DNA from 2 places in the Cupriavidus sp. PET2-C1 genome. Region 1 is predicted to be linked to the other one. Evidence: predicted binding sites of a transcription regulator. Region 1 holds the regulator's gene; the other holds the start of a gene.
The links. Region 1 encodes sigma-54, which starts transcription at its own class of promoters, with help from an activator protein. Its sites were predicted from a motif close to TGGCANGNAANCTGCTTT; they were not measured.
Positions count from the first base shown of each region.

Region 2: fae (formaldehyde-activating enzyme) is a predicted target of sigma-54. The motif match lies at 4,565-4,582, and genes of this name have one in related genera.

Region 1 is NZ_CM137259.1:484,783-499,251, forward strand. Features, by position in the region: gene mutM (bifunctional DNA-formamidopyrimidine glycosylase/DNA-(apurinic or apyrimidinic site) lyase) at 1-475, shown strand, start outside; gene ACX12D_RS02235 (dynamin family protein) at 742-2,685, shown strand; gene mutY (A/G-specific adenine glycosylase) at 2,837-4,006, shown strand; gene ACX12D_RS02245 (LON peptidase substrate-binding domain-containing protein) at 4,128-4,805, opposite strand; gene rapZ (RNase adapter RapZ) at 4,872-5,789, opposite strand; gene ACX12D_RS02255 (PsiF family protein) at 5,909-6,259, opposite strand; gene hprK (HPr(Ser) kinase/phosphatase) at 6,447-7,418, opposite strand; gene ptsN (PTS IIA-like nitrogen regulatory protein PtsN) at 7,454-7,909, opposite strand; gene hpf (ribosome hibernation-promoting factor, HPF/YfiA family) at 8,292-8,642, opposite strand; gene ACX12D_RS02275 (RNA polymerase factor sigma-54) at 8,692-10,167, opposite strand; gene lptB (LPS export ABC transporter ATP-binding protein) at 10,303-11,088, opposite strand; gene lptA (lipopolysaccharide transport periplasmic protein LptA) at 11,113-11,757, opposite strand; gene lptC (LPS export ABC transporter periplasmic protein LptC) at 11,812-12,438, opposite strand; gene ACX12D_RS02295 (KpsF/GutQ family sugar-phosphate isomerase) at 12,454-13,437, opposite strand; gene ACX12D_RS02300 (monovalent cation:proton antiporter-2 (CPA2) family protein) at 13,589-14,469, shown strand, end outside.
Region 2 is NZ_JBTNRJ010000003.1:124,727-139,195, forward strand. Features, by position in the region: gene ACX12D_RS34255 (hypothetical protein) at 56-454, shown strand; gene ACX12D_RS34260 (sigma-54-dependent Fis family transcriptional regulator) at 682-2,733, shown strand; gene ACX12D_RS34265 (ATP-grasp domain-containing protein) at 3,067-4,287, shown strand; gene fae (formaldehyde-activating enzyme) at 4,653-5,165, shown strand; gene ACX12D_RS34275 (amino acid kinase family protein) at 5,236-5,826, opposite strand; gene fba (class II fructose-bisphosphate aldolase) at 6,071-7,108, opposite strand; gene gph (phosphoglycolate phosphatase) at 7,428-8,123, opposite strand; gene tkt (transketolase) at 8,123-10,135, opposite strand; gene ACX12D_RS34295 (phosphoribulokinase) at 10,147-11,025, opposite strand; gene ACX12D_RS34300 (class 1 fructose-bisphosphatase) at 11,037-12,122, opposite strand; gene rpe (ribulose-phosphate 3-epimerase) at 12,173-12,898, opposite strand; gene ACX12D_RS34310 (HAD-IA family hydrolase) at 12,900-13,664, opposite strand; gene cbbX (CbbX protein) at 13,668-14,469, opposite strand, start outside.

The DNA.
Region 1 (14,469 bases):
GAGCCTGCTCGAAGAGTCGCAATTGCCGACCCATCCGCTGCTGAGCAAGCTCGGCATCGAGCCGTTCGACCCACGCTTCGACGGCGCCTGGCTCTATCGCCTGGGACGCGGGCGCAGCGCGGCCATCAAGACCGTGCTCCTCGCGGGCGACATCGTGGTGGGCGTGGGCAATATCTATGCATCGGAAAGCCTGTTCGCCGCGGGTATCCGCCCCACCACGCCGGCCGGGCGCTTGTCCCTGGCGCGTTGCGAACGCCTGGCCGAGGCCGTGCGCGACACGCTGGCCCGCGCGATCGAGCGCGGCGGCAGCACTTTGCGCGACTTCGTCGGCAGCGATGGCAGCAGTGGCTATTTCCAGCTGGATTGCGCCGTGTACGACCGCGCCGGCCATCCATGCCGGGTCTGCGGCACCACCATCCGGCAGATCGTCCAGGGGCAGCGCTCGACGTTCTACTGCCCGAGCTGCCAACGTTGAGTGCGGCTCTCGTTGCGCAGGCCGTACGAGAGTGATGATTGCCTATCTTCTTGCGAATGTGGCGCCAACCCGATGGCCCGGCGCAACAGGGAAGGCGGCGGGCGACTCGAATTTCACAAAAATCCGCCGTAAACCTGTATCTTGAAGAACGTAAAAAAGTGTTACAAAGACACCATGTCACCGCCCGGGTGCCGGCCATCGGACATCAAGATGTCAGGCCTGCAGCGCCGTCGCGGGGGCTTTTCGCCAAGCCGATCCCAGTGCCAATGACAACCCTCGCCCTTCAATTCGAACAATACGGCGCCTGGAGAACCGGGGTACTCCACTCCCTGGCCGAATTCCGCTCCTGGCTGCAACAGCACGATCTCTACGACGCCCAGGCCGACGAACGCGTCCAGCGCATCCAGGGCGTGCTCAAGAGCGACCGGCTCAAGGTGGCGTTCATCGCGGAGTTTTCGCGGGGCAAGAGCGAGCTGATCAACGCGATTTTCTTTGCCGACTACGGCCGTCGCATCCTGCCGTCTTCCGCCGGGCGCACCACGATGTGCCCGACCGAGCTGCGTTACGACGAAGCCGAGGCGCCGTGCATCCGGCTGCTGCCGATCGAGACGCGCCTGCAGGAAGCTTCCACCGCCGATTTCCTTGACGTCGATGCGCACTGGCATACCGTGCCGCTCGACCCCTCGTCGCCCGATGGCATGCTGGATGCATTCCGGCACGTGGTCGAGACCAACCGTGTCACGCGCGAGATGGCCGAATCGCTTGGCCTGTACAACGAGAACGATCCCGACGCCGCCTACGCGCTCGATGCCGATGGCATGGTCGAGATTTCCCGCTGGCGCCACGCGGTCATCAACTTCCCGCATCCGCTGTTGCGCCAGGGCCTGGTCATCCTCGACACGCCGGGCCTCAACGCGATTGGCACCGAGCCCGAACTGACGCTGCGCCTGATCCCGGACGCGCATGTCGTGGTGTTCATGCTGGCGGCCGACGCCGGCGTGACCAAGAGCGACCTCGACCTCTGGCGCAGCCATGTGAGCGCAGGCCACCGCAAGGGCTGCCTGGCGGTGCTCAACAAGATCGATGGCCTGTGGGACCCGCTCAAGTCGCCGGCCGAGACCGCGGCCGAGATCACGCGCCAGGTCACCACCAGCGCGCATGTGCTGGGCATCGACGAGTCGCGCGTCTACCCGGTGTCGGCGCAGAAGGGCCTGGTGGCCAAGGTCACCAACGATGACGACTTGCTGGCACGTAGCGGCCTGCCGCAATTCGAGCACGTGCTGTCTGACCAACTGATCCCGCAGCGGCGCGAGATCGTCGCCGACCAGGTGCAGCGCTCGGTGGAGGAGATGGCGCGCGGCGCGCAGCAACTGCTGCAAAGCCGCCGCCGCAGCATCGTCGAGCAGTTGTTCGAGCTGCGCGGGCTGCGCGGCAAGAACCACGCGATGGTCAAGCACATGCTGATGCGCGTGCAGTCGGAGAAAGAAGAGTTCGAGCAGAGCATCGCCAAGTTCCAGGCCCTGCGGCTGGTGTTCGGGCGTCATAGCGCGGACATCATCAAGAGCCTGCAGCTGCGCGACGTGCGCCGCACCATGCGCGAGCGCCGCGAGCAGATGAAGGAGCGTTTCTTCTCGCGCGGCATGCGCGAGGACATGGACGCCTTGTTCGCGCGGCTTGGCGAACTGGTCAGCGAGGCGGACCAGAAGATCGCCCAGCTCCACCAGCTCACCGACAGCATGTACCGCCGCTTCAATGCCGAGCATGGCTTTACGCTGCCCGCGCCGATCCAGTTCGTCACCGCGCGCTACGTCAACGAATTGCAGCAGACGCTGGCGTTGGCCCACACGCACTTCGGCGCCATGAACATGCTCACGCGCTCGCGCCCGCAGCTGGTGCAGAGCGCGTTTTCCACCATCGCCACCCGCGTGCTGGAGACCTTCCGCGATCTGAACCGCGATATCGAGATCTGGCTCAAGTCGGTGATGACGCCGCTGGAGGCGCAGGTGCGCGAGCACCAGAAACAGCTGCGCCGCCGGGTCGATTCGATCGAGCGCATCCACGAGGCCACCGACACGCTCGAGAGCCGCATCGCGCAGCTCGAGGAAGTGCTCAACGGCCTGGACGATCGCAGCGGGCGCATCGAATCCTTCTCCAGGCGGATCCTGCAGCCGGACGCCGACGAGGGGCAGCTCAAGGCGTTCGCGGCCTGAAGCGCGGCCGGCGGCGAGTGCCGGCGGCGAGTGCCGGCGGCGAGTGCCGGCGGCGAGTGCCGGTGGCGAGTGCCGGTGGCGGCGAGGCGGTATCATGACGCGCCGCCGCCTTCGGCGCTGTTGCTGTGTTGCCTTACCCGTCACGTACCCGATGCCCGCCAAGCCCGCTGCTTCTCCTGCCGTTTCATCCGATCTTTCCCCCGCCGTGGTTCCTGCCAATTTCGCCGCGCGCGTGGTGGGCTGGCAGCGCGTGCACGGGCGCCATGACCTGCCGTGGCAGAACACCCGCGACCCTTACCGCATCTGGCTGTCCGAGATCATGCTGCAGCAGACCCAGGTCAGCGCGGTGATCGAGTATTTCCAGCGTTTCGTCGGCCGGCTGCCAACCGTGGCCGCATTGGCCGAGGCCAGCGCGGATGAGGTGATGGCGCTGTGGGCCGGGCTTGGCTACTACTCGCGCGCGCGCAACCTGCACCGCTGCGCCAAGGCCGTAATGAGCGAGCATGGTGGTGTGTTCCCGACCGACCCCGAGGTGCTGGTGACGCTGCCCGGCATCGGCCGCTCCACCGCGGCAGCCGTGGCGGCGTTCAGCGCCGGCGTGCGTTCGCCGATCCTGGATGGCAACGTCAAGCGCGTCTTTGCCAGGTTCTTTGGCATCCATGGCCATCCCGGCGTCAAGGCGGTGGAGAACCGCATGTGGCAGATTGCCGATGCGGTCCTGCCCGCCAAGGGGCCGGCGCAAGCCGAGGACATGGTGTCCTACACCCAGGGCGTGATGGACCTCGGCGCCACTGTCTGTTCGCGCGGCAAGCCAGCCTGCCTTGCCGCCGCCGCGTCGTGCCCGCTGGCCAGCGACTGCGTGGCGCGCCGCGACGGGCTGACCGGCGTGCTGCCCACGCCGAAGCCGCGTGCCGCCATTCCCGAGCGCAGCACCGTGATGCTGCTGGTCCGCCGCGGCCGCGAGGTCCTGCTCGCACTGCGCCCGGATAGCGGCATCTGGGGCGGGCTGTGGAGCTTGCCCGAAATGCCGGTCGACACCGTGCCCTTCGATGCGGAACTGGCCGAAGACGCTGCGCTGGAACGCGCCCGCGAATTCGGCAATCCCAGCACGGCCAATATGGTCGGCGAGCTCACCCACGTCTTCACCCACTTCCGCTTGCTGATCCGCGCCATTCGCGTCGACGTCACCGGCCTCACCGCGCGCGATGCCGCCGACGGCCCCGCGCTACGCTGGCTGTCACTGGACGATCTGGATGCGGTAGGCACGCCCGCGCCGGTGCGCAAGCTGCTGGAGGCGCAAGCCCAAGGCGGATTGTTCTAACGCTGCTTAGAGGCCATTTCAAAAAGATTCTGGCGTCGTTGCGCGGCCTTGCCGTACCAGTTGTACTGTCTGCGGCCGCGCGCCTAGCCAGAACCGCTTCGCTTCATTTTGAAACAGCCTCTTAGAGGATGTGGTGCTGGTGCATGTATTTATGCACGATCTCGATCCGCATGCCCGCGTCCGGCAGCGCCATCAGCATCTGCTTGGCCTTGAGCGGCACCGGCAAGAACTCGCACAGCCGATTGGCCACCCAGCTGGGGTCATCCCACAGGAACGGCTCGCTGAAAGGCAGCTCGCCCGGATGCTCGGCATGGAGCGAAGCAACGATACGCCGCAGCACGGCCAGGCATTCGCCCAGTAGCTCGAGCTTGCAGTCGATGATGTCGGGCGGCAGCAATTCCGCCTGGCCGACCAGCAAGCCGTCGGGGCTCACGCTGTGGCCCAGCAGCCGGAAGCGCTGGCGGCCGCGCGCGCTGATCAGTAGCACGCCCAGTTGCTCCATATTGCAGTCGATGATGTCGGCCAGGCAGCCGATCGTCTCGGGCATGGTGGGCTCGTCCTGGCGGGCGACCTCATTGCCGCTGGCGATCAGGCAGACACCGAAGGGCGAGCGATCGCGCATGCAGGCGCGCACCATGTCCACGTAGCGCGCTTCGAACACGCGCAGTGGCAGCAGCCCATCGGGAAAGAGTACGGTATGCAGCGGAAACAGCGGCAGGCCATCCAGCGTAGGCCCCGCCGAGGTGCTGTGCGAGGCGGCGAATGAAGTGGATGAGCCGGGTGTGGCGGGTGAGGACATGCTGAGCCAGCAAAGGTTTCGGGCGAGAATTGCCGAGCCTGACCGCGAAACCTGGCGGTGCGGTGTTTAGCCGCCCGGCGCGAGCTCGCGGTGTCTCACCAGCACATTACCATGGGCACGAAAATAGTTGGCAAGTCTTTCCGCGATGTACACGGAGCGATGCTGCCCGCCAGTGCAACCGATTGCGACGGTCAGGTAACTGCGATTGTCAGCGATGAAACTTGGTAGCCACTTTTCCACATAGGCGCGTATGTCCTCGGCCATGGCCAGCACCATCGGCTGGCTTTGCAGGAAGTCGATCACGGGCTCGTCGCGGCCGGTCAGCGGGCGCAGCGCCAGGTCGTAGTAGGGGTTGGGCAGCGAGCGCACGTCGAACACCAGGTCGGCGTCACTGGGCACGCCGTGCTTGAAGCCGAACGACTCGAACAGCAATGTGAGCTTGAGGTCATCGCCGCGCACGAATTCCTTGATCCACGCGCGCAATGTATTGGTGCGCACATTGCTGGTGTCGATGCGGTGCGCAGCCTCCGCCAGCGGGCTCAGGAGCTCGCGCTCCATCTCGATGGCCTCGATCAGCGAGGTGTCGTTGAGTGCGGCCTCGGCGGTACTGTCGGCGAGATTCTCGTTCTTGGGATTGGCCGAGAGGCTAGCCATGGCTGCGCGCATCGACAGCGGATGGCGCCGCCTTGTCTCGGAATAACGCTGCACCAGCGCATCGGTATTGGCGGTCAGGAAGACCACCCGCACCTGGTGTTCAGAGGCGAGGTCGCGCAGCGTGCCGGGCAGCTTGTCCAGCGATTCGCGGCTACGGATATCGGTGGCGACGCCCAGATGGGTGTAGCCCTGCGCCGCCAGGTACTGGGCCAGCTCCGGGATAAACTGCGCCGGCAGGTTGTCGACGCAGTAGTAGCCCGCGTCTTCCAGTACGTTCAAGGCAACGGATTTGCCGGAGCCGGAGATCCCGGTGATAAGTATGATGCGCATAGCACGACAAGCATAACATCAGGTGATGACGCCGTCATGACGGCGCCGTGCCAGTAAAAATGGCGAACCGAAAAGGTTCGCCATTTTTACACGTCCGCGCCGCAAATGATGCCGGTAGCTTACTTGGACAAGCAGTCGCTCATGAAGGCCTTGCGTTCATCGCCCTTCTTGCCGGTGGCCTGGGCGTTGCAGGACTTCATCTTTTCCTGCTGGCTGTTCTTGGCGGGTGCGGCTGCGGGCTTGTTGGACAGGCAGTTGCTCATGAAGGCCTTGCGCTCGTCGCCCTTCTTGCCGGTGGCCTGCGTGTTGCAAGCCTTCATCTTGTCCTGCTGGGTGTTAGCTGCAGCGGGTGCAGCGGGTGCAGCTGCGGCAGCGGGTGCCGCGGGGGCCGCTGCCGGTGCATTCTGGGCGAAGGCGCCGGTGGCAAAAAGCGGGGCTACCAGCACGCACATCGCGATCAATTTTTTCATGCTTGCTCTCCTGGCTGTGGAAAACTTCATGGCTGCTGGCCTGTCGGCTCGGCAACTCGGGCTGGGCCCAATGCCCATTACTGCACAAAACGGCCTATGCCCCAATCGCGTTGACCATTGAAGCGCGGCCGGATGTAAGCAATTGCAAACGGCCCCGTCGTGGTCGCATGACGTGGGCCTGCCAAGCCTAGAGTAGCCGGCCCTGGCCCCGCGATGCGACATCGGCCTGCATCGCGGCGCGCTGGCGGTCCATGAAGTCGCGCAGCGTGTCGATGCCGCGCAAGCGCAGGATGGTGTTGCGCACGGCGGCCTCGACCAGCACGGCGAGATTTCGACCGGCCGCCACCTGGATCTTGACCATGTGGATAGGCAGGCCGAGCACGTCGAGATACTGGGAGTCCAGCGGCAGGCGCTCGAATTCGCCATCGTTGCGGCGTACCAGCTGCACCACCAGCTTGAGCTTCATCTTGCGGCGTACCGCGGTCTCGCCAAAGATGGTCTTGATGTCGAGCAGGCCCAGGCCGCGCACTTCCAGCAGGTTCTGCAGCAGCGGCGGGCAGCGGCCCTCGATGAAGTCCGGCCCGAGGCGCACGAAATCGACGGCATCGTCCGCCACCAGCCCATGTCCGCGCGAGATCAGTTCCAGGCCGAGCTCGCTCTTGCCCAGGCCGGATTCGCCCATCACCAGCACGCCCATGCCGAGGATGTCGAGGAACACGCCGTGCATGGTTACGCGCGGCGCGGAAATGCGCGACAGATAGAGGCGCAGGTGATCGATCACCGCGGCCGAAGACACCGGCGTGGTGAACAGCGGGGTGGACGAGCGCGTGCAGCGCAGTTCCAGGTCGGGCGGCGGCTCCATGCCGTCGGCGATCACCAGGAACGGCGGCTCCAGCAGGATCAGCTCGCCCATCTGGCGCTTGCGCATCTCGTCATCGAGGCGCTGGTAATACGTGATTTCGGGCTTGCCCAGCACCTGGATCCGGTTCGGGTGGATCAGGTTCAAGTGGCCGACGAGATCGGCCGCGGACGTGGCTTCACGCGCAAACTCGACATCGAAGGCGCGGTCCGCACCCTCCAGTCCTGCTACCCAGGAGAGTTTGATATCGGCTGCGTTGTCGTCGAAGATCGACTGCGAGGTGACGCCAGTGAGTTCCATTCGGGTGCTTTCAGGGGCGGGCTTTCAGTGCCGGATCAAGGGTGCCATTGCGTCAGCAACTGGTGCACGTCGTCGGGGGTGGGCAGGGTAGCCAGTCCTTCGCGCATCTCGCGGTCGGACAGCAACTGGGCGATCTCGGAGAGAATTTCCAGATGCTGCTGGGTGGCCTGTTCGGGCACCAGCAGGAAGATCAGCAGCGCGACCGGCTTGCCGTCGGGCGACTCGAAGGGGATCGGCTCGGCCAGGCGCATGAAGGCGGCCAGCGGCTGCTTCAGTCCCTTGATGCGGCCGTGGGGGATTGCAACCCCCGCGCCTAGGCCGGTGGACCCCAGCGACTCGCGGGCGAACAGGTTGTCGGTCACGGTCGCGCGCGCTACGCCATGGTTGTTCTCGAAGAGGAGCCCGGCCTGTTCGAACACGCGCTTCTTGCTGGTGACGCTGACGTCGAGGTTGATGTTGCCGGGTGGCAGCAATTTAGCCAAACGATTCATGTGGAATGCGCAGGGTTTTCTAGTAAGCAGGCCCGGGGCCAGGAGGCGTCCCGCCGGGCGGAAAGTGGATAAAAACCAAGGCCCGAGGTTTCCACCGGTTGTCCCCCATGCCGGTGTCGGGCGTCTGGCCATTATAGAGCAGGCCCGCTTCCGCTTTGTGCATTGCAATAGCCGATGCGCTCAAGCGGTGCTGCATGCACCGGAATGGCTAGGCCAGTCAACTATGTATTGCACAGCATACACCGGTACATATGCGTTGCGGAATCCCCTGTGTGCCCCGATTGGGTAGGCCGCAATGAAAAAGCCGCGCTCTGGGCGCGGCTTGATTCCATTTTTCAAGGGACTGACACCGACGGCCCGGTATGTGGGCCGCCAGGCACGGTCATTGCTGCATCTGCGATGCGGCCATCTGATACTTGACCGCTTCACGGTCGTGGCTCTGCACGCGATCCTTGTGGCGAATCACCTGCCGGTCGAGCTTGTCGACCAGTGCGTCGATAGCGGCATACAGGTCTTCATGATGCGCTTCGACAAAGATGTCCTTGCCCTTGAGATGTAGATTGATTTCCGCGTACTGCCGCCGGTCCTTTTCTTTTGTATTGTCGACAGAGAGCAGCACACTTACGCCAATGACTTGATCGAAATGCCTGACGATACGCTCCAGTTTCGTTTCCACGTACTCACGCAGAGGGGGCGTGATGTCCAAGTGGTGTCCACTGATCTTGAAGTTCATAGCGTTTCTCCTTCTGAAAGAGCTGCATCAGGCAGGCGATGCAGCTCGGCTACAAAGTCTTACGGAGATTGACCGCGGGAATCTTGAGCGCTTCGCGGTATTTGGCAACGGTACGCCGTGCCACCACAAAGCCTTGCTCGCCGAGCAATTCGGCAATCCGGCTGTCGGACAAGGGGTTCCTAGCGTCTTCGGCTCCTATCAATTGCTTGATCAACGCACGGATTGCCGTTGATGAGGCCGCGCCGCCGGTTTCTGTGGATACGTGAGAGCCGAAAAAATACTTCAGCTCGAAAGTCCCCATCGGCGTTGCCATGTATTTATTGGTAGTCACCCGAGAGATGGTGGACTCGTGTAAACCCAGTGTATCGGCAATCTCCCGCAAAACCAAGGGGCGCATCGCAATTTCACCGTGGGTGAAGAAGTTCTTTTGACGTTCGACAATGGCTTGTGCGACGCGCAATATCGTGTCGAACCTTTGCTGGATATTCTTGATCAACCAGCGTGCTTCCTGCAGCTTTTGCTGCAATCCGGCCGCGCCCGCGTCGCCTTTTGCACCGCGCAAAATCTGCGCGTACATGTCGTTGATGCGTAGCCGCGGCATCACATCCGGGTTGAGATGGGCGATCCATCCGCCGCTCAACTTTCGAACAAAAACATCGGGCACCACGAAATCCGCTTCCGGCCGGCTGTAGGCATGGCCGGGATAGGGCGCGAGCGAGCGGATCAGTTCATGGGCGGCCTTGAGTTCCGGTTCGTCCACTTGCAGCGCCTTTTTAAGGCGCGTGTAATCGCGCACCGCCAGCAGCTCGAGGTGGTTGGTGACGATGCTCAGCGCCAGTTCGCGCTGCGGATGCTTGAGCCTGCGCAATTGCAGCGCCAGGCACTCGGCGGCGTTGCGTGCCCCGACGCCCGGCGGATCGAAGCTCTGCAGCAGCGTGAGCACAGCCTGGATCTCGTCGACCTCGAACTCGAGCTCCTCCGGCAGCTCGCTGCAGATTTCCTCGAGCGTGGTGCTCAGGTAGCCGTCATCGTCCAGGGATTCGACCAGGAAGATAGCCAGCCCCTTGTCGCGCAGGGAAATCTTGAGCGGCGCCAGCTGTTCCATGAGGTGTTCACGCAGCGTGGGCTCGGCGTCGCGCAGCTGCATCGGGGTCTTTTCGTCGTCTTCGCCTTGCGGGCGGCGGGCGAAGTCGTCCAGGCTCCAATCGCTGCCGTAGTCCTCGTTGCTGTCGGAGTAGCTGTCGTCGGCTTCGGGGGCGCCATCCGGGCGGTTCTCGCTGGTGCCCTGGCCATCGGCGGGCGCCGGCGCGGGCGCGCTCTGCAGGTTCACCGAGCCGTCCGAAGACACGCGCAACGGGCTGTCCAGCCAGTCGTTCTCACGCTCGAGCAAGGGGTTCTCGGTCAGCGCCTGTTCCACTTCCTGCTGCAGTTCAAGCGTGGACAGTTGCAGCAGCCGGATCGACTGCTGGAGTTGCGGCGTAAGCGCGAGATGCTGCGAGAGGCGGAGCTGTAGCGACGGTTTCATGCGACCTATTTTATGCTCAACTTCCGTACTGATGGAACGGAAATTGCTATCGCTGATGTCGCTATGATCGTTTGAAGGATAAAAGGCGACACCGAAGCCGCCCGGGGGCCGATGCGCGGCAGGCGCCGCGCGCCCTTACATGCGGAAGTTCTCGCCCAGGTAGACCTTGCGCACCGACTCGTTGGCGATGATGTCCTCAGGCTGCCCGGACGCCAGCACCGCGCCTTCGCTGATGATGTAGGCGTGGTCGCAGATGCCCAGCGTCTCGCGCACGTTGTGGTCGGTGATCAGCACGCCGATATTGCGTGCCTTGAGGAAGCTGACGATGCGCTGGATTTCGCCCACCGCGATCGGGTCGACACCGGCGAAGGGCTCGTCGAGCAGGATGAAGCGCGGCGCGGAGGCCAGCGCGCGGGCGATTTCCACGCGGCGGCGCTCGCCGCCGGACAGCGACAGCGCCGGGTTGTCGCGCAGGTGGGCAATCTGCAGGTCATCCAGCAGGGTGTCCAGCCGGCGCTCGATCTCGGCCTTGCCCAGGGGTTTGCCATCGTTGAGCTGCAGCTCCAGCACCGCGCGGATGTTCTCCTGCACATTGAGCTTGCGGAACACCGAGGCTTCCTGCGGCAGGTAGGACAGGCCCATGCGCGCTCGCTCATGGATGGCCAGGCCGCTGATGTGCTTGTCGTCGAGCACGATATCGCCCTCGTCCAGCGCCACCAGCCCCACGATCATGTAGAACGACGTGGTTTTGCCCGCGCCGTTGGGGCCCAGCAAGCCGACCACCTCGCCGCTCTTCACGTCGAGCGACACGTCCTTGACCACGGTGCGCGAGCCGTAGCGCTTCTTCAGGTGGCGCACGACCAGCGTGCTGCTGTCCTTCAGGGTGGCGGGCTGGGACGGTGCGGTTTGGGTAGCGGTCATGAAGGTGAAGTCAGAATCCGTGGGTCAGGGGTTGACGGGAGCCGTGGCCGGCTTGAGCGGCAGCGGGTTGGCTGCGGCACCGCTGGCGGGTTGCTCCTGGCGCGGCGACAGCACGGCGCGCACGCGGCCCGACGGGCTGCCCGCGGTCGCGTTCTCGGCGCCGCCGCTGGCCGTGTAGAACTCGTTGCGGCTGTCATAGGTGATCACCGCGCCGCGGATCTCGTCGACCAGCTTGGCGCCGGCCAGGCGAGCCATGCGGGCGCGCCCGATCAGCTTGGACAACTCCTGCTTGCCGTCATATTCGATGCGGTCGCCCCAGCCGTCGATGTACTCGTCGACGTTGTCGCGCTTCTGGCGGATATAGGCTTGCTTGCCGCCCTTTGAGGTCGCGACCGCGTACTGGTAGCCCTCGGGATCGGTGCGGACTTCGGCCGCGTCGGATTTGAGCACCATGGTGCCTTTGGTCAGCACCACGTTGCCGGTCAGTACGTAGACCTGCTTGACGTCATCGTAGCTGGCATTGTCGGCCTCCAGGACCAGCGGCTTTTCGCGGTCGGCCTTTTCGGCGCTGGCGGGCGCGGCCAGCGTGAGGCCAAGGACGGCGGCCAGCGTCAGCAAAGCGGCCGTGCTGCGGCGCAGACAGGACGAAGTCGTCGGGAATGGGTTCATGTTGGCGTGATGGCGGTTGACGCGGGCGGCTGGTGCCCGCGGGCGGCTTCAGGGCTACTTCGCGGGACTTGCCGGCGGCGGCCCCGTGATGATGGTGCCGCGTACGTTACCCAGCAATTGTACTTCGCGAGTGACATTGTTGAAGACCAGTCCGTTGGCGGTCATCACCGACGGGCCGCGGGTCAGCTTGACAGCCTTGTCGGTCTTGACGATGTCATCGTTCACCAGCACCTGGAAATACTCCGAGGCGGCCGTCATCTGTGGGTCCTTGGCAGGCTCGGGGCCCTGGGCACGCACGATGAAGGCATTGCCGAACAGGTCGATGACCGAGCCTTCCGCGTTCATCGTGCCGCGATCGGAGTGGCCGGTGACGGGCGGACGGTCGATTTCGTAGGAGCGCATGGCCGGGCGCGTCACTTCGTAGGTCTGGTCGTCCTCGAAGTGGATCATCTTGTCGCCGGTGAAGCGCAGCTTGGTGTTGCCGTCCTCGGCAAGCTCGGTCGCGGAAAAACGGATCATGTAGTAATCCGGTTCATGCTTCTTGCCTACCGTCCCGGTGTCCGCTTCTTTCGGGGAGTTGACCTGCACCAGCCAGAAGGTGCTGCCCGCCACCAGTGCCATCAGCAGCAGGGGCAGGGCTCGCATGGCAAGCCGGCTCAGGGAGGACAGGATTTCCCGCATGGGCATGGGCTGGCCTCAGATGACCTTGGCGCGGGTCAGGTCGTGGATGTGGAGCGCGCCGACCAGGCGCCGCTCCGCGTCGACCACCAGCATCTGGTTGATGCGGTTCGCCTCCATCACCTGCACGGCTTCCACGGCCAGCTGGTCCGGCCCGACGGTATGCGGTGTGCGGTGCATGACCTCGCTGATGGGTACGGTCTTCCAGTCACGCGGGGTTTCGAGCAGGCGGCGCAGGTCGCCATCGGTGAAGACGCCGATCAGGCGGTCGTCCGGGTCCACCACCGCGGTCATTGCCATGCCTTTGCGGGTGATTTCCATCAGGGCCTGTGCCAGCGGCGTGCTCTCGCGCACCTTGGGCACCGCGTTGCCGCTGCGCATGACGTCGCGCACGTGGGTCAGCAGCTTGCGCCCGAGCGCGCCGCCCGGATGCGAGCGGGCAAAGTCTTCCTCGCCGAAGCCGCGGGCATCCAGCACCGCCACCGCGAGCGCGTCGCCCATCGCCAATGCGGCGGTGGTGCTGGCGGTCGGGGCCAGGTTGAGCGGGCAGGCTTCTTTTTCCACCCCGGCATTGAGGTGCGCGTCGGCCAGCTTGGCCAGCGTGGAGGCGGGGTTGCCGGTCACGGAGATGAGCTTGGCGCCGATGCGCTTGACGATCGGGACGATCGAAAGCAACTCGGCGGTCTCTCCGGAATTGGAAAAGGCGATCAGCACGTCGTCGCGCGTGACCATGCCCAGGTCGCCGTGGCTGGCTTCGGCCGGATGCACGAAAAACGCGGGCGTGCCGGTCGAGGCCAGCGTGGCCGCGACCTTGCGGCCGATGTGGCCCGACTTGCCGATGCCGGACACGACCACGCGCCCGCTGCAATTGAGCGTCAGTTGCACGGCCTGCGCAAATCCGTCGTCCAGGCGGCCTGCGAGGGCAGCGACGGCGTCGGCTTCGATCTGGAGGGTTTCGCGAGCGAGCCTAAGTGCTCGATCCGCATTGAAATTAGCTATCATGGCGACGAAGTATACCAACGAATGCGATGGCGCTTGGGCTGTTCCTGGGATCGGGCGGCCGGAGCGGCCATCGCGCTTGCCGTAATCCGCCGGCAGGGCCGCCCGCACCGGGCCGGCCCGGTGCCCGGCGCGGCGTACCCTGACCCTGTCGATGCACTCTCCGCTGGACCTTACCCTTGTCCTGCTGGCCGCCGCCGTGTTTGGCGTGGTCGCGTTTCGCATGTTGCAGTTGCCGCCGATGCTGGGGTACCTGGTCGTGGGCATCCTGATCGGGCCGCACGCGCTCGGCCTGGCCAGCGATACCGCGCAAACCAAATACCTGGCCGAGTTCGGCGTGGTCTTTTTGATGTTCTCGATCGGCCTGGAGTTCAGCCTGGGCAAGCTCAAGGCGATGAAGCGGCAGGTCTTCGGCCTGGGCGGCTCGCAGGTGGTGCTGTCGCTCCTGGCCGTGATTCCGGCGAGCTGGGCGTTCAACTGGCTGTTTCCGCTGTCCTGGCAGGCCTCGGTGGCGTTGGGCGGCGCGCTGGCCATGTCATCCACCGCCATCGTGTCCAAGATGCTGTCGGAGCGGCTGGAGCTGGAGAGCGAGCACGGGCGCAACATCATCAGCATCCTGCTGTTCCAGGACCTGGCCGTGGTGCCGCTGCTGATCGTGATCCCGGCGCTCTCGCGCGATCCGGGCGACCTGATGATGGCGCTGGGCCTGGCCACGGTGAAGATCGTGGTGGCCCTGAGCCTGATCTTTTTCGTCGGCCAGCGTCTCATGAGCCGCTGGTTCCACATCGTGGCGGCGCGCCGCTCGCAAGAACTGTTCATGCTCAACCTGCTGCTGGTCACGCTGGGCATGGCCGCGCTGACCGAGCGGCTCGGCCTGTCGATGGCGCTGGGCGCCTTCATGGCCGGCATGCTGATCTCCGAGACGCCCTATCGCCATCAGGTGGAGGAGGACATCAAGCCCTTCCGCGACGTGCTGCTGGGGCTGTTCTTCGTCACCATCGGCATGCTGCTCAATATCCATGTGGTGCTCGATCA
Region 2 (14,469 bases), on a different replicon from region 1:
GGACAAGATTGCACAAGACGTTCCAAAGAAAGCGCACACTACGAGGAGACCCCGCATGCAGCCCTCCATCTTCGGCCTCCGGCAGCTTGCCTGCGTGCTGGCGGCATTGTCCATGGTTCCCGCCGGCGCGCAAACCGCTCAAGACCTGCCTGCCAACAACTACCCCACTACCGCCCGCGTCGAATATGTGGGCGAGTGCATGGCAAGGAACGGCGGTGCCTACGTGTACCTGCACAAGTGTTCGTGCGCGATCGACCGGATCGCGGCGCAACTGCCATATGACGAGTATGTCGAATCGTCTACCTTCGCCAGGTACGCCACGCTCGGCGGCGAAGGCGGCGCGATATTCCGCGATCCGGAATACGGCAAGCACGCCGCCAAGCGCTATCGCGGCATCCAGGACGATGCGCTGCGCGCCTGCGGTGTTTCGCTGGCGACGCGGGCCGCGCGCTGAATTCGGCGCCGCCGGGAAACCTGAGGGTTTCCGCCCCGTTGATGCGATCGGAAGTCCGGCCTATAGTGTCACCTCTTCACACAAGATCGGCTTCCATCCGCATAACCACAGGCGCCGGTTTCTTTATTGCATCGCAGCGATTGCACTGCGGCGATTGCATAGCAACAGTTCGCGCCACGCCAGATTGCACCGCACAAAAGAGCCCGCAGGCTAAAAGGAGAAGCTCGGTGACAACACTTCAGTCCGCCAGTCACCACGTCGCGCAGATTCTCAATGTCGTCAACGGACAGTTATGCGGCACGCAGAACAGCTCGGTGGTGACACGCTCCTGGGCGCGCTGCCTGCGGGACTTCCAGCTGGACCCTGCGCAGCAGCGCATGCCTCCGATCCTGACCCAGCCGGAGTTCAACGAGCGGCGCGACCGCATGAGCGACCTGATCGCCTGCGCCAAGCTGGAGATGACCACGCTCTACCAGCAGCTCGCCGATCCCGAGCTGGCCGTGGTGCTGACCGATATGGATGGCGTCATCGTGCATATGGTGTCGTCAGTCGGTTTCTCGCAGGACGTGGAACCCCTGGGTTTCCGCACCGGCGCGGTCTGGAGCGAGCGCGAGGCCGGCACTAACGGCATGGGCACCTGCCTGATCGAAGCCGAGCCTGTTGCGGTGCGTCAGAATGAACACTATTTCGCGCAGTACACCTCGCTGACGTGCTCGGCCTCGCCGATCTTCAACGATCGCGGCGAACTGACCGCCGTGCTCGACGTCACCAGCCGCTCGCCGCTGCTGCAGCAGCATTCGCTGGTGCTGGTCGGCATGTCCCGCCAGATGATTGAAAACCGCTTGATGGACGAGCGGTTCAAGCACGCGCACCAGATCCATTTCCACAGCCGCCCCGAACTCGTCAACACGCTGCACGAAGGCAAGCTCGCGATCGACGACAGCGGCAGGGTGCTGGCAGCCAATCGCAGCGCGCTGTTCCAGCTGGATTTTCGCTCGCTGTCTGCCCTGCTCGGCAAACAGATCGACGAATTGTTCAAGACCTCGCTCGACGAAATCCTGGCGCGGTGCGCGCGCAACTCCTTCCATCCGGTGCCGGTCTATCGCGCGAGCGCATCGAACCGCTTCTTCATGGTGGCCCAGCAGCCGAACCTCGGCACCAGCGGCGGCACCATTGGCGGCGCGAGAGCGGCCAGCACCCAAGCCGCGCCGCGAGCGGCCAGCGCGGAACCCCTGACAGCTGCCCCGCGCGCCCCGGCCACGGTGGCACCGTCCACCAGACTGGCCTTTGGCGACCCGCAGATGGAAGCGCAGGTCCGGCTGGCGCAGCGCGTGATCACCCGGCGCATCCCCATCCTGCTGCACGGCGAGACCGGCAGCGGCAAGGAGGTCTTCGCCAATGCCCTGCACCAGATGAGCCCGGCGCGCGAGCGCGCCTTTGTCGCCATCAACTGTGCCTCGCTGCCGGAGAACCTGATCGAAAGCGAATTGTTCGGCTACCGCGCCGGCGCGTTTACCGGTGCCCAGCGCGAAGGCCGGCGCGGCAAGATCATCCAGGCCAACGGCGGCACGCTGTTCCTGGACGAGATCGGCGACATGCCCATGACGTTGCAGTCCCGCCTGCTGCGCGTCCTGGAAGAACGCCAGGTCTCGCCGCTCGGCTCGGAGGCGGTGGTCAAGGTCGACTTCCAGCTGGTCAGCGCCAGCCACCGCAACCTGGCCGAACTGGTGCAGAGCGGCCAGTTCCGCGAAGACTTGTTCTACCGGCTCAACGGCATCGAGTTGCGCTTGCCGCCGCTGCGCGAGCGCACCGACCGGCTCACGCTGATGCAGCACATACTCGCCGAGGAGGCGGAGCCGGACCAGGCACCGACGCTGGCGCCGGACGCCGTGCAGGCGCTGCTGCGCTACCCCTGGCCCGGCAATCTCCGGCAGTTGCGCCATGTGCTGCGCACCGCCCTGGCACTGTGCGACGGCGACACCATCGCTTGCCAGCACCTGCCGGCGGAAATCGTGCAAGGCGCAGGAGAAGCCGGCGCGCCCCGCGAGCCGGCCATGGCGGCGCAGCCCAATATGCCAGACGATGAAGCCAAGGCGCTGGCGCAGTTCAATGCCATCCAGCTGAACGAACGCGACACCATCCTTGGCCTGCTCCACAAGCACCGCTGGAATGTCAGCACCGTAGCCCGCTCGCTCTCCATCAGCCGGAACACGCTGTACCGCAAGATACATCGGCTGCATATCAACCTGGCGCAGGCCGAGACGTCCGAGCAGTCGTAGCGGCGCCGCCCTGCGTGTCACACCGAGGGGGCTGGCAGCCCCTCGTGCCCCTTCCCCCCTTACCTATCTTGCTGATCACGCCCTTGTCCAATGGCGCCGCCGGACGCGGGACAGCCTGTGCGAACAGCGGAACAGTGGCCGTGACAGTGCAAGGCCCTGACGCTTGCAACAGGCCCGATTCTCCCCCGATCCCACGCGCGTGGCTCGCTTGGTATGCCGATTGCTTTTTGTAGCGAATGCGAGCGCCACATCAACGCTGGCATCGACGCCGGCATCGCAGCCGATATGCCGGAGCCCGCGCGCGAAATGCCCGCCGAACCACCCTGACCCACCATGCCCTCCCAGACCCTCATCGTCGCCGCCCTGTCATCGCGGATGATGGCCGAGTCCGCAGCGCAAGCCGGCTTGCGCGTGGCCGCGCTGGACCTGTTCGGCGATGCCGACACGCGGCATGTCGCGCAGCGCTGGGAGCCGATCGGCGCCACCGGGTCGATGGCGCTCGACGGCGAGCACGTGCTCGCCGCGCTGCGCCGCTTGCGCGACACCGTGCATCCGTTTGGCTGGGTTGCCGGTAGCGGCTTCGAACAACGCCCCGATCTGCTCGACGCCGGCCACGCGCTGGTGCCGCTGCTCGGCAACAGCGCCGCCACCGTGCGCGGCGTCAAGCAGCCCGGCGCCTTCTTCCGGCTGCTGGCCGCGCTCGGCATTCCGCATCCGGAAACCACCATCGCGATGCCGCGCGAGCCGGCAGGCTGGCTGTGCAAAGCTGTCGGCGGCACCGGCGGCTCGCATATCCGCCAGCTGGCCAGCGCAGATGCCGTCGCTGCCGACGCTGCCGACGCCACTCGGTACTTCCAGCGGCAACGCCCCGGGCTGCCGATGTCCGCGCTATTTGTTGCTCATCGCCGCGGCGTCCAGCTGGTCGGCATCAGCCTGCAGCGCATCGGCTCGCACCACGACTGCCCCTATCTGTTCCACGGCGCTGCAGGCCCAGCGATGCTGCCGGCAAGCACCACCGCGCGCCTCGTCGAGATCATCCAATGCATCGCGCGCGAAACCAGCCTGGTCGGCCTGAACAGCATCGACTTCCTGTTCGAGGCGCCGGACATCATGGTGCTTGAAGTCAACCCGCGGCCGCCGGCCAGCATGGCGCTCTATACCGACGCCTATCCGCTTGGCCTGATGCACGCGCACCTGCAGGCCTGCCGCGGCGAAACGCCCGAGCCACCGGCGGCGCGGCAGACCGTCGTGCGCGGCTTCCAGCATGTCTTTGCGCAAGACCCCGCGCAGATCAACGCCGCGCTCACTGTCGCGCTGATGCGCACTGGCTGGTGCCACGACATTCCCGTTCCCGGCAGCTATGTGGCTGCCGGCCACCCCTTCTGCTCGGTCTCCGCCGCCGGCCTGACGGAGGCCGCGACCGAAATCGAACTGCGCCGGCGCAGCGCGCAGATCCAGTCCTTGCTGAAGGCGCGCCACGATGAACGCCATCGCACCAGCGGCGTCCCCGCAGCGCTCAACGGCGGCCCTCACAGCCTGCACCAGCACGCTTAGCCAGCCCTCGCCGGCCTCCCAACCCGATCGGATCACCGAGTGCTGCCGCACGCAAGCCCGCGCGCCTGCCAGGTGCGCAAGCATGCTCAGTCTCCACCCGCTTGCGCGCCTCTCGCCGTTCGCACAGAGTGTCACCCTTCAGGCACGCGTCTGGCACAGACGCCTGAGCGACGGTCATCCATCTGCGCCGCTCTCGCCGCCGCCGGCGCAATGATCGCAGCCCCTATCGCCCTCGGGCCCTGTCCTGCCGACCCGCCTTTCACGCCGTGCCCAGGCTTGGCATGGAACGTGTTAGGTAAAGCCCGGGGGGACACATTGCGCCTTCTTTTCTTTTCCTGAACATCCTTTATCCGGGAGACTCGCAAATGGCAAAAATCGATCGTGTTCGTGTTGGCGAATCGCTGGTCGGCGACGGCAACGAGGTCGCGCATATCGACCTGATCCTTGGGCCGCGCGGCTCGGCTGCCGAGACCGCCTTCTGCAACGCGCTGACCAACAACAAGGACGGCTTCACCTCGTTGCTCGCCGTGGTGGCGCCGAACCTGCAGGCCAAGCCCAATACCGTGCTGTTCAACAAGGTCACCATCAAAGGCGCCAAGCAGGCCGTGCAGATGTTCGGCCCGGCCCAGCGCGGCGTTGCCATGGCGGTGGCGGATAGCGTGGAAGACGGCACCATTCCCGCCGCCGAAGCCGACGACCTGTTTATCAGCGTGGGCGTGTTCATCCACTGGCAGGCGGAGGACGACACCAAGATCCAGGACTACAACTACCAGGCCACGCGCGAAGCGATCCAGCGCGCCGTGGGGGGCTGGCCGAGCGCCGCCGAAGTGGTAGCCAAGAAGCAGAGTTCGGCGCATCCTTTCGCGGCGCATAGCTAATCGGAGGACATGCGCAGGCCGACCGCGGCTGGCTTGCGCATCACGCATCGCACACCGTAGCCAGTAGCAGTCAGCCGGCAGCCGGATGCAGCAGCAGTTCGCGCATGCGCGCCAGCTCGCTCTTGTGCAGAAATTCGATAGGATATGGCGCGCCACGCGTGAAATGCGCGAAGCGCCGGTCCACCAGCCCTTGCGCGGCATATTGCTCCACCGGCTGGCCGGCATCGGCCGGCGCGGATTTGACCAGCAGCAGCATCTCGGCGTTGAGGCGGTTCGACAGCCACGCGGCCATGCTGTCCGAACCGACGCCTGGGTGCGTCATCTCGTCGGCCTGCTCGCGCAACAGCGAAAACGGTGCCCACACGGCCACGCCGGCGTTGCGCAGCACGCCCTGGATGTCTTTCTCGTGCACCGCCAGCGACATGCCCGGGCACATGCCCTGCATCATCAGCCCGTACTGGGCCATGGCCAGCACCGCCATATTGTGCGCCACCACATGGTCGAACGCCCACTGCGCCCGGTACTCGCGCACCTGCCCCGCGAAGCCGCCGCCTCCGGGCACCACCACGATGCGGCCGCCGCCGAGCTCACTCAGCTCCTGCAGCCACTCGCGCAACAACGGGTCGCGGCCAAGGCTGCCGCCGAGTTTTACTACCCACATAGCCGCCACTCCAAGGCTGATGAATCCGCCTTGGCACATTCACGTTCCGTGCCAGCGCGGCGCGGCCCAAGGCGGGGTGCCGGCACTTCCGCCATGGTGACAGTCTGCGACAGGCATGGCGCACAAGCTGTCCCGCGCGGAACATCGATCCGTGCAACACGACAGAGCGCCAGACCCGCGCCCGCGCTCCATTGTGCGGGGATGGTCTGGCGCTTTGCCGGGCACGCGGGACGGCTCGCCTCGCCTAGCGGTAGCGCGGCACCAGCTTTTCCAGCGGCACCGGTTTGATCTTCGATGCCTGTCCGGCGCAGCCGAACGCCTCGAAGCGCAACCGCACCACGCTCTTGGCGCCCTTCTTGGCAGCCAGCAATGCCCTGCGCGGATCGAACTCGCTGCGGTCATCGGCGAGGGACTTGCGGATGGCGCCGGTCATTGCCAGGCGGATATCGGTATCGATATTCACCTTGCGCACGCCGGTCTTGATACCGCGCAGGATTTCCTCGACCGGCACGCCATAGGTCTCCTTGATCTCGCCACCGTACTGGCGAATGATCTCCAGCCACTCCTGCGGCACCGAACTGGAACCATGCATGACCAGGTGGGTGTCGGGAATCTTCTGATGGATCTCGCGGATGCGGTCCATCGCCAGGATGTCGCCGGTCGGCTTGCGCGAAAATTTGTAGGCGCCGTGGCTGGTGCCAATGGCGATGGCCAGCGCATCCACGCCGGTGCGGGCGACGAAGTCGCGCGCCTGGTCCGGGTCTGTCAGCATCATGTCGTGCGACAGGATGCCAGCGGCACCAACGCCATCCTCCTCGCCGGCTTGCCCGGTTTCGAGCGAGCCCAGGCAACCCAGTTCGCCCTCGACCGAGACTCCTACCGCGTGCGCCATCTCGCAGACGCGGCGGGTCACGTCGACGTTGTAAGCGTAGTCCGACGGCGTCTTCATGTCTTCGCGCAGCGAACCGTCCATCATCACGCTGGTAAAGCCGGAGCGGATCGAGGCCTGGCACACCGCCGGGCTGGCGCCGTGATCCTGGTGCAGCACGATGGGAATATCCGGATGCGTCTCCGCCGCGGCCAGCACCATATGGCGCAGGTAGGCCTCTCCGGCATATTTGCGCGCGCCGGCCGAGGCCTGCAGGATGACCGGGCTGCCGCTCTCCTCGGCGGCTTCCATGATGGCGTGGATCTGTTCGAGGTTATTGACGTTGAAAGCCGGCACGCCGTAGCCGAACTCTCCCGCGTGGTCCAGCAACTGGCGCAGGGATACGAGTGACATGATGGAACTCCGTGGGTTGACGCTGATTCGGTGAATTCGGGATGACATGAGCGCCCGTCAGGCGGCAGCCCGCTGCTCCAGCACCTCGAAGGCCAGCAGTGTCTTGCCCTCCAGGAATTCGAGAAGGCGCCGCCACCTGTCGAGATATAGCCGACCTGCTCCGCGATACCGTACTTGACGCTGGCGCTGAACGCCTTGGCACACACCACGTCCGCGGGGATCGTCACCGCGGGGTCCTGGCGGATAGGGTTGGCGTGTCGCTATCTGGCTTCTGCGTGGCTTGATCTATCGTTGGTCTACTTCGCTCTGCCTGCCCGACTCAGGCCAGCATCCGGCACGCAGGCGCAAGCAGCGCCGGCAGGTCTTCCAGCGAATCGATCACCGCATCGCCACCCAGCGCGGCAACGCCGCCGGGGCCGGCATAGCCGTACCGCACCAGGAAAACCGGCATGCCCGCCGCGCGCGCCGCGGCCACGTCAACCGCCGAATCGCCGACCAGCACGCTGCGCCTCTCATCCGCCTGCAGCAGCCGGCAAGCATGGTGCAGCGGCTCGGGGTCCGGCTTCATTCGCGCGATCGAGTCGCCGCCGACCAGAACCTCCAGGTACCTGGCCAGCCCGGTCACGGCCAGCAGTGGCGCTGCCAGCGCTCTGGGCTTGTTGGTCACGCACGCGAGCCGGTAGCCCTGTTGCTGCAAGGCCTCCAGCCCGGCCTGCACGCCGGGGAAAACGCGGCCAAGGTGCCCGTTGACTTCCACATAGTGGCGGTGGAACACCGCCTCGGCGGAATCAGCGCCATCCCGATCGCCGCTTGCCGCGGTCTCCAACACGCGCCGCACCAGGTTGGGCACACCCCTGCCAATAAAGCCGCTGATGGTGTCAAAGGGCAATGGCGCGCGGCCCAGTTCGTCCAGCATGCGGTTGGCAGCCTCCACAATGTCGTGCGCCGTATCAACCAGGGTGCCGTCGAGGTCGACCAGCACCGCGGTGTAAGGCATGTCCGCTGCGATGCGCATCACGGCCTCCCCAGCAGAGAACGCGCGGTATCCGCGACCCGCGCCGGTGTCAGGCCGAAGTGCGGGTACAGCGCTTCGGCTGGTGCCGAGGCACCGAAGGTATCGATTCCCACCGTGGCGCCCTGCTCGCCCACTACCGCGCGCCAGAACCAGGTGACGCCGGCCTCCACGCTGATGCGTGGCACACCGGGCGGCAGTACCGCTTCCCGGTAGGCCGCATCCTGCGCCTGGAAGCGCTCCACGCAGGGCATCGACACCACGCGCGTGTGGATCCCTTCCTCGGCCAGGTGGGCAGCGGCACGCACCGCGATCTCCACTTCCGAACCGGTGGCGATCAGCACCGCCTGAGGCGCCTCCGCGTCTTGCAGCACATAGCCGCCGCGCCGGATGCCGGCAAGTTGCCCGCCATCGCGCGCGAACGGCGTCAGCGCCTGGCGCGACAGCAGCAGGCAGCTCGGCCCGTCGCGGCGCTGCACCGCGTCCAGCCAGGCCAGCGCGGTTTCCACACCGTCGCAAGGGCGCCAGACCTGGTTGTTCGGGATCAGCCGCAAGCTCGCCGCGTGCTCGACCGGCTGGTGGGTGGGACCGTCCTCGCCCAGACCGATCGAGTCATGGGTGAGCACATGGATCACGCGTTGCCGCATTAGCGCGGCCATGCGGATGGCGTTTCGGGAATAGTCGGAAAACACCATGAACGTGCCACCGTACGGAATCAGCCCGCCGTGCAAGGCCATGCCGTTCATGACCGCTGCCATGCCGAACTCGCGCACGCCGTAGCTGACGTAGTTGCCTTGCCCGGCGTGGTTGACCCACACCGAGGCCTTCACGTCGGTCAGGTTGGAGCCAGTCAGGTCGGCCGAGCCGCCCAGCAGTTCGGGCAAGGCGGCGCTCAGCGCTTCCAGCGTGAGCTGCGATGCCTTGCGCGTGGCGATCTTGCCGTGCAGGGCCGATGGCGTCTCCAGCAAGCCCATCAACCCGGCCTCGAATCCTTCCGGCAACCTGCCCCGGTCGCGGCGCAGGAACTCCGCGGCCAGTTCCGGATACGCCGTGCTGTACCAGGCGAAACGTGCGTTCCATCCTGCCTCGCGCTCGGCGCCCAGCGCACGCGCGTCCCAGGCGGCAGCCACGTCGGGTGGCACCGTGAAGGGCTCGGCCTCCCAGGCGAGCGTTTCGCGCATGGCGGCGATCTCCTGCGCGCCCAGCGGGGCGCCATGCACGTCGTGCCCACCGGCCTTGGCCGGCGCGCCCTTGCCGATCACCGTCTTGCAGCAGATCAGCGTAGGACGCTCGCCCTGCGCCTTGGCCTGGCGGATGGCCCCATCGATGGCGCGGGCATCATGGCCATCGACGTTCGGGATCACATGCCAGCCGTAGGCTTCGAAGCGCCGCGGCGTGTCGTCGGCAAACCAGCCTGACACCTCGCCGTCGATGGAGATGCCGTTGTCATCGTATAGGCAGATCAGCTTGCCGAGCCGCAGCGTCCCCGCCAAAGAACAGGCTTCGTGGCTGATGCCCTCCATCAGGCAGCCATCACCGAGGAACACATAGGTGTGGTGATCCACGATGGCATGGCCCGGCCGATTGAAGTGCGCGGCCAGCAGCCTCTCCGACAGCGCCATGCCAACCGCGTTGGCCAGACCCTGCCCGAGCGGGCCGGTGGTGGTCTCGATGCCCGGCGTGTGGCCGACTTCCGGATGCCCCGGCGTGGCCGAATGCAACTGGCGAAACTGGCGCAGCTGCGCCATCGGCAGCGCGTAGCCGCTCAGGTGGAGCAACCCGTACAGCAGCATGGAGGCATGGCCGTTGGAGAGCACGAAGCGGTCGCGGTCGGGCCATGCCGGGTTGGCGGGGTTATGGCGCAGGTGATGCCGCCACAGCACTTCGGCCATCTCGGCCATGCCCATGGGCGCTCCCGGATGGCCAGACCTGGCCTGCTCCACCGCGTCGGCCGCGAGAAAGCGTAGCGCGTGGGCGCAGCGCGCCGCCGGATCGATACGTTCTGGTGCGTTCATGGCTTGACTCCTTACTCGTCGGCGCGCTTGCGGCGCTCCATCATGCGCAGCACAAAGGGGGTGAAGATCAGCTGCATGGCGAGTTCCATCTTGCCGCCGGGAACCACGATGGTATTGGCGCGCGACATGAAGGAGTCGTGCACCATGCTCAGCAGGTACTGGAAGTCGATGCCCTTGGGGTTGGCGAAACGGATCACCACCATGCTTTCGTCCGGCGCCGGAATCTCGCGGGCGATAAACGGGTTGGAGGTATCCACGCACGGCACGCGCTGGAAATTCACGTGGGTACGCGAGAATTGCGGGCAGATGTAATTCACGTAGTCCGGCATGCGCCGCAGGATGGTGTCGGTCACCGCCTCGCTCGAGTAGCCACGCTGCTTCTGGTCGCGCCACAGCTTCTGGATCCATTCCAGGTTGATCACCGGCACCACGCCGATCAGCAGGTCGGGATAGCGGGCCACATTGACCTCGTCGGTCACCACGCCGCCGTGCAGGCCCTCGTAGAACAGCAGCTCGGCGTCATCCGGCAGCGGCTCCCAGGCGGTAAAGGTGCCCGGTTCCTGCTGGCAGGCGGCAGCCTCCTCGGCGTTGTGCAGGTAGCGGCGCCGCATGCCGGTGCCGGACTCCGCATAGGTGCGGAACAGGTTTTCCAGCTCACCAAAGAGGTTGGTGCCGGGGCCGAAGTGGCTGAAGTTCATATTGCCGCTCTGCTCCGCTTCGGTCATCCGGACCTTCATCTCGGCGCGGTTGTAGCGGTGGAAGCTGTCGCCCTCGATCACCACGGATTTCACGCCTTCGCGGCGAAAGATGTTCTCGAAGGTGCGGGTGACGGAGGTGGTGCCGGCGCCGGAGGAACCGGTAATGGCGATGATGGGATAGCGTTCGGACATGAGCATGCACCTCAGGCGGGGACGCGGAACAGGCTGCGTTCGTTGAACAGGGGATTAGGAAGCTCGGCGCCGGGCGGATCGCTGTGATAGCGCTCGATCCGCTCCACCTCGTTGCGCGAGCCGAAAACCACGCCGATGCGCTGGTGCAGCGCGCCCGGCTGGACCGACATCAACGGCTGCCGACCGGTGCTGGCGCGCCCGCCCGCCTGCTCCATCAGGAACGCGATGGGGTTGGCCTCGTACAGCAGGCGCAGGCGACCGGCCTTGGCCGGGTCCTTGCTGTCGCGTGGATACATGAAGACGCCACCACGCATCAGGATGCGGTGCGCCTCGGCCACCATCGAGGCAATCCAGCGCATGTTGAAATCCTTGCCGCGCGGCCCGGTCCTGCCCGCCACGCACTCGGCGATGTACTGCCGCACCGGCGCCTCCCAGAAGCGGCTGTTGGAGGTATTGATGGCGAACTCGTGCGTGTCCGGCGGCACCATCAGGTTGGCGTGGGTGAGGAAGAACTCGCCCAGGTTGGGATCCAGCGTGAAGCCGTTGACGCCATTGCCCACGGTGAGCACCAGCATGGTGGTCGGACCATAGATGGCGTAGCCGGCCGCGACCTGGGCCGTGCCGGGTTGCAGGAAATGCTGCTCGGCCACCGCATCCACGCCCTCCGGCGCGCGCAGCACGGAGAAGATGCTGCCCACCGAGACGTTGACATCGATATTGGATGAGCCGTCGAGCGGATCGAACACCAGCAGGTACTTGCCGCGCGGATACTGCGACGGGATCTGGTAAGGCGTCTCCATTTCCTCCGACGCCATGCCGGCCAGGTAGCCCCCCCACTCGTTGACGCGCAGGAAGGCAGCATTGCTCAGCACATCGAGCTTTTGCTGCGTCTCGCCCTGTACGTTGACGGCGCCATCGGCGGTGCCATGCAGGCCGCCCAGCGCGCCAAGCGCGACGGCGCGCGCGATCTCCTTGCAGGCCATGGCGACGTTGAGTATCAGGCCATTGAAGCCGCCGCTGGCCTGCGGGTAGCGGCGGCGCTCCTCAATCAGGAACTGCGTCAAGGTCATTCGGTGTGGCTGGTTTTGCTGTGGCATGGCAGGTCTCCTCTTTTTATCTGTCTTTGCATTGCGTGCCGGGGGCCGCGCTAAGCCAGCGCGGCTTCACGCAAATGCCGAAGAATGGCGCGATAGCCGCCGTCCGGATCCGGCGCGCCGAATACCGCGCTGCCGGCGACGAAGGTATCCGCGCCCGCACGGGCGATGTCGGCAATGTTGTCGCGCTTCACGCCGCCGTCGACCTCCAGCCAGACGGGCCGGCCGCCGGCCTTGACGTGCCGGTCGATGCGGGCGCGCGCCTCGCGCAGCTTGCCGAGCGTGCCTGGAATGAACTGCTGTCCGCCGAAGCCCGGATTCACGCTCATCAGCAACACCATGTCGAGCTGGTCCAGCGTGTGGGCCAGGTAGTCCAGCGGCGTGGCCGGATTGAACACCAGGCCGGCCTTGCAGCCGTGCTCGCGAATCAGCCCGATCGTGCGGTCGACATGACGGCTCGCTTCCGGATGAAAGGTGATGATCGAGGCGCCAGCCTTGGCGAACATCGGGATCAGCGCATCGACCGGCTCCACCATCAGGTGCACGTCGATGGGGATGGAGACATGCGGGCGGATCGCCTCGCACACCAGGGGGCCGATGGTCAGGTTGGGCACATAGTGGTTGTCCATCACGTCGAAGTGCACCAGGTCGGCACCCGCTGCCTCGATCGCGCGCACTTCCTCGCCCAGTCGCGCGAAATCGGCGGACAGGATGGAGGGCGCAAGGCGAATCGTCCGGCTCTTTCCGCCTTCATCGCCTTCATGGTCATGGGTACGCATATCAGGCAGCCTCGAACAAGGTGCCGCGATGCCAGCGGCGCAGCGCAGCCAGATCGGCCCAGCGGTGGTCAGCGCCCGGCAGGGGCTGTGGCATCGGCTCGCCGGGATCACCAAGATGCGGCAGCACCAGCAGCGCGCCATCGAAGCGCTCCTGCGCGGTATAGGCGGTTGGCGTGATCACAGTGGGAATGCCGGCCGCCAGCGCGGCGCGCAAGCCGTTCTCGGAATCCTCCAGCGCCAGGCAGTCGGCCGCTTCCAGGGCGAGCCGCGCCAGCACCGCCAGGTAGACATCCGGCGCGGGCTTTTTTACCGCGGTGGTGCCGGCGTCGCAGATGGCGGCAAAGTGCTGGCGCCAGCCCGCGCCCAGCGGCGCGCGCAGCAGCGCGTCGAGGTTGGCCGGCGTGGTGGTGGTGGCGATCGCGATGGGCGTGCCGGACTGGCCGGCCTCCTCGATCAACCGCGCAATGCCGGGGCGCAGCGGCAGCGCGCCGCCGCCGACGCGCTCGGCATAGTGGCGGGTCTTGATGGCGTGCACCGCCGCGATGGTTTCAGCCACCTTGCTGCCGCGGGCTTCCTCCGGATCCACCATGCGCCAGTAATGCAGCAGCCGCTCCTTGCCGCCGGCCACCTTGAGCAGGCGCGTGTAGAGCGCCGCATCCCAGCACCAGTCGAGGCCGACCTCGGCAAACGCCGCATTGAAGGCATGGAGATGGGCGGACTCGGTATCGGCCAGGGTGCCGTCGACATCGAAGATCAGGGCTTGCATGGCTCACTCCTTGTCGGGTGCCGGCGCGAACACGCGGCTGGCGAGCAGATCGGGGGCGGTAATGGTGGTCAGCGCCAGGTCGTCGGCGACCGCGCCGGGGTCGCGCAGCAGGCGCGAAGCGTGGCGCAGCCGCGCGCGGTCGAGCGCGTTGCGCACGCTGCGGGCATTGGCAAAGTGCGGCTGCGCCATGCGGCGCACCAGGTAGTCGGCAAAGACGGCACGGCTCTGCGCGTCAAAGCGGTACTGCATCGCATCCAGCATCAGGTCCGCGATCTGGCCCAGTTCGTCGACCTGGTAGTCGGGAAAATCGATGTGATGGGCAATGCGCGAGGACATGCCCGGATTGGATTCGAAGAACCGGTCCATGCGGTCCTTGTAGCCGGCCAGGATCACCACCAGGTCGTCCCGGTTGTTCTCCATCACCTGCAGCAGGATCTCGATGGCTTCCTGGCCGTAGTCGCGCTCGTTCTCGGGCCGGTAGAGGTAGTAGGCCTCGTCGATAAACAGCACGCCGCCCATCGCCTTCTTCAGGATTTCCTTGGTCTTGGGCGCGGTGTGGCCAATGTACTGGCCGACCAGGTCATCGCGCGTGACCGCCACCAGGTGTCCCCGGCGCACATAGCCGAGCTGATGGAGTATCTGCGCCATGCGCATGGCCACGGTGGTCTTGCCGGTGCCGGGATTGCCGGTGAAGCACATGTGCAGGCTGGGCGCGCCGGCGCTGAACCCGCGCGCCGCCCGCAGCTTGTCAACCAGCAGCAGCGCCGCGATATCGCGGATACGCGATTTCACCGGCGCCAGCCCG